Regions from separate parts of the Thermoanaerobacterium aotearoense genome, predicted to be linked through region 1. Evidence: riboswitches for the same ligand, from Rfam matches in the RefSeq annotation. Region 1 holds a riboswitch; the other holds the start of a gene.
The links. A riboswitch is a leader RNA that binds a small molecule or an ion and turns the genes downstream of it on or off. The one in region 1 is predicted to bind cobalamin.

Region 1 (2,209 bases):
ATAAAATCTTTCTACGAGCCATACGTATACCTTCTTTCTATAGAACATCAAGCTCAATTAGTTCTTCTTTGCTGTATTCCATAAGCAAATTTATCACCAATACAGTCAAAAGACCTTCACTTATTGCTAATGGCACTTGTGTAATTGCGAATATTCCCATGAATTTTAAAAACGAAACTGCAAATCCTCCTCTTTCAGCAGGAAATGCAATAGCAAGTTGAAAAGAAGTTGTCACATAAGTTAGTAAATCTCCTAAAAAAGCAGATAAAAATACAGCCAACCAATTCGGACCTCCAACTTTTTTTATTCCTTTGAATATAGCGTATGATGCTATAGGCCCTACAATTGCCATAGAAAATGTATTAGCTCCTAAAGTTGTTATACCTCCATGAGCTAATAACAATGCCTGAAACAGTAAAATGATAAGTCCTAAAATACTCATTGTAAACGGACCAAACAATATGGCACCAAGTCCTACCCCAGTAGGATGAGAACAGCTTCCAGTAACAGACGGTATTTTAAGAGCTGAAAGCACAAATGCAAAAGCTCCAGCAAAACCCAAAAGCATTTTAAGTTTAGGATTTTCTTTTAATTTTTTACCTATGGTCATTGCTCCCACAATTATAAATGGCAATGCAGCCAAATCCCATATCACACACCACTTAAGCGGAAGAAAACCTTCCATTATATGCATAGAATATGATATCTCAGGTGTAAATAAAAACAACATAAATATGATCATCAATTCAATCTTTCTCACAAAAATCACTCCCATTTCAACAAAAATAATAAACCCTCCTAACTTACTTAAGTCATTAAGAGGGTATAAATGTACTTATATTACCACCTCCTCTATCGACCGTAGAGCAAGTTCATAACAATACAGGCAGGTCTCCTGACTTAGATTCATCATCCTTTACGCCTTCCCATCTATAATTACATAAGACAGTGGCATAATGTAAAGAACTCATCATTACAGTGGCGGGACCGTGCAGGATTTACACCTGCTTCCCTTTTAACTCAATTAATTAAATTGAGCACCTGTATTTCTCTTATTAAATTTCCAAAAAAATTGTAACATTTTAAGAATATATTGTCAATAGTCTTAATTTTTAAAAATCTGTATAAAACCATAATTTTAAGTATTATCAATTATCTCTTTCATCAGGCTGTCAAAATCATTTACTATCGTTGGATAATTGATAATTGGTCTTTTTATTAATATTGTGCAAATTCCTAATCTTGAAGCAGCTTCAAGCTTTTCTGCAACACCACCCGTTGTTCCACTTTCCTTTGTCACAATAACTTCCGCCTTTCTTTCTTTAAACATAATATAATTCAGTTCAGTGCTAAAAGGACCTTCCATAGCTATTATATCTTTTGGAGTAAGCCCTAAACCCTCGCATTTTATCAATACATCGCTTGATGGCAATACTCTTGCAGTAACTTTTTTCCCATCTTCCCAAAGAGGTCTAAATTTTTCTAAGTTCTTGCTTCCTATTGTTAAAAATATATTATCAAATTCTTTGCACTTTTCAACCGCTTCATCAAAATCTGCTGCTAATATAGCATTTCTAAAATCAGCACTTTGCCTCTCATATCTTATATATTTTATGCTCGCCCTTAAACTCGCATTTATTGCATTGATACTTACTTCCTTTGCAAAGGGATGTGTTGCATCAACTACGATATTTATTTTATTTTTGTTGATAAAATCAATCATACCAACTTCGTCAAGGACACCACTGAACACTTTAATTCCTTTGTCAAATAAACTTGCTCCATAATCAGTAACAGTACTTGCTATAACCTCAAAGCCACTAAGTTTTAATCTTTCAGCTATTTCTTTCCCATCTTTAGTACCTGATAATACCAATATCATAATATATATCCCCTCGGAGATATCATTTTGCCATCTCTAATATAAGTGCTTTCATTGCCAACAATAACAATTGTCTGCATATCAATCTCTTGATTACTCATTTCATCCAGTGTAGTAATTATTATTTTCTGGTTTTCTCGAGATGCATTTTTAATTATTCCTACAGGAACATTTCCTCTTTTATATTTCATTATGATTTTTTGTGCATTATAAAAATTTTCTGTTCTTTCTTTACTTTTAGGATTAAATATAACGATTAAAAAATCAGCCTTAGAAGCTAATTCTAACCTTTTTTCTATGACTTGCCAAGGTACCAAATGGTCAGAT
Region 2 (2,209 bases), 110 kb from region 1:
TTCATAAAATCTGCTGCAGGGAAAGGATGGAAGTTTGGTTCTGTCATCCCGTACTCATTAGCAAAATCACTGCCACAACCTAATTTAATGCTTGGGGGAAAATATCCATTTCCAAAAATAAAAAAGGATGGATACTATTATTTATATACAAATACTAAGCAAGAAGGTTCAACTTCTTTTAGAACTGACTATACGACTAATAAGCTGTCCTTCTTGGATACTAAATCAGGAATATTATACTTTTACTATCATAGTTTCGAGCTTACATCGGATTTGCGCTTTGAACCTCATTAAAACATTATGTTTTTGATACTACATGCTCCATTTGATAAGTGGCCCTTTGGGCTATTTTTTATACATAAAAAATTTTTTAAAGAAACTGTAACAAAATGAGAAAGAAATTTGTCTATATATAAAGAGAGGGGAATAGAAATATAGTTTGCTTTATTGAAATTGGAGGCAGAGTTTGGGATGAAAAAATACAAGGAGTTTATCTTAAATGCATTTATTTTGATTTCAATTATTTTAGCGGTATTCATCATGCTGGTGATATTGCATATTACAGTTGTAGAAATTTATACGAGATGAGAAACTAAATTCATGACAAATTATTGCAAAAAAAGGCCGTTTATTTTCATTGACGCAATTTTGCATTAAAGATATAATATAGTTAAACTAAATATGGTCTTAAGGTCCGAAAGGTTAATAGGGAAAGCGGTGAGAAGCCGCTGCAGCCCCCGCTACTGTAAGCGCTGATGAGGCTCAAAAAAACCACTGGTGAAACCGGGAAGGTTGAGCTAAAGATGAGTCGCAAGCCAGGAGACCTGCCTTAAGATGTAAAAAACACCTTCGGAGGGGAGGTTGGTAATGTGATACATATTTGCTACGAAAAATATGGGGCATACCTTCTCGGTATGCCTTAGTTTTTTAGTTTGATATTTATGCGCTTTGCCTTTTTCAAATCTTTAAGAAATTGGGAGGAGAGATCTAAGTGAAAAAGTGGGTTAAAAATATTTGGATTTTCATAATAGTAGCAGTTCTTTCATTAAGTCTTGTTTCATGTTCTCAAACTACAAAAGGAAAGACATCAGCTAATTCTAATTCTGCGAAAACGGAAGTTAAGGCTACATTTCCATTGAAGATTACTGATTTTATGGGTAGGCAAGTTACGATAAAAAAGGAACCTAAGAGAATTGTATCATTATCTCCATCAACGACAGAGCTTATTTACGCAATTGGTGCTGGCAAAGATGTTGTCGGTGTCACCAATTACGATGATTATCCACCAGAGGTAAAAAGTGTTGCAAAAGTCGGTGGATACGAAGGGCCTAATGTTGAAGCTATAATGGCACAAAAGCCTGACATAGTTTTTGCATCAAACCTTTCTGGGAAGGATCAGATGGAGACTATCGAGAAGTCAGGCATACCGGTAGTTGTATTAGAAGCGCAAAACATAAACCAGATATATGATTCAATAAAGATATTAGGTGAAATAACAGGCAATGTAGAAAAAGGCAATGAAGTAATAAGCAGCATGAAGGATAAAATCAAAGAAATCAATGATAAAGTGAAGGATTTGCCAAAAGTAAATGTGTTTTATGTAGTTGATACAAATGGAAATTGGACAGCCGGGAAAGGGACATTTATTGATGAGCTTATAACATTGGCTGGTGGAAATAATGTAGCCAGCGATGCAAACGGATGGGCGCAGTACAGCATGGAAAAGTTGATACAGAAAAATCCTGATGTGATAATCACATCATCACATGCTGCAAATGCTAATGAAATAAAAAATATGGCAGGGTATAAGGATACAAAAGCGGTGAAAGATGGCAAAATATTTATAATATCAAATGATGACATTGTCACTAAGCCATCTAATAGGATTGTCTTAGGATTGGAAGAAATTGCAAAAGATTTGCATCCGGAGGCATTTAAATAAATTGGAAGTGAGAAAAAATTTTTACTTGTTGTTTTCTACAATGGTTTTGATTGCATCCTTGATGTTTTCTGCATCAGTGGGTGCAGTCAAAATACCATTAAAAAGCATTATTGATGTCATTTTTGGCGGTGGCAATGCTACAGACAAGATGATATTGCTGAATCTCAGATTCCCAAGAATAATTGAAGCTGCTTTTACAGGGATGGGACTTTCTGTGGCAGGTACATTCTTTCAAGGACTTTTGAAAAATCCTATGGCAGATCCTTA

Region 2: linked by a shared signal. The riboswitch ahead of GSH73_RS02410 (ABC transporter substrate-binding protein) and the one ahead of GSH73_RS03005 (energy-coupling factor ABC transporter permease) in region 1 are both predicted to bind cobalamin.

What each region holds. Positions count from the first base shown of each region.
Region 1 is NZ_CP047602.1:623,127-625,335, reverse strand. Features, by position in the region: gene GSH73_RS03010 (energy-coupling factor ABC transporter substrate-binding protein) at 1-22, opposite strand, end outside; gene GSH73_RS03005 (energy-coupling factor ABC transporter permease) at 38-742, opposite strand; cobalamin riboswitch at 869-1,060, opposite strand; gene cobK (precorrin-6A reductase) at 1,139-1,882, opposite strand; gene cobJ (precorrin-3B C(17)-methyltransferase) at 1,879-2,209, opposite strand, start outside.
Region 2 is NZ_CP047602.1:514,397-516,605, forward strand. Features, by position in the region: gene GSH73_RS13540 (hypothetical protein) at 1-294, shown strand, start outside; cobalamin riboswitch at 674-846, shown strand; gene GSH73_RS02410 (ABC transporter substrate-binding protein) at 992-1,942, shown strand; gene GSH73_RS02415 (iron chelate uptake ABC transporter family permease subunit) at 1,983-2,209, shown strand, end outside.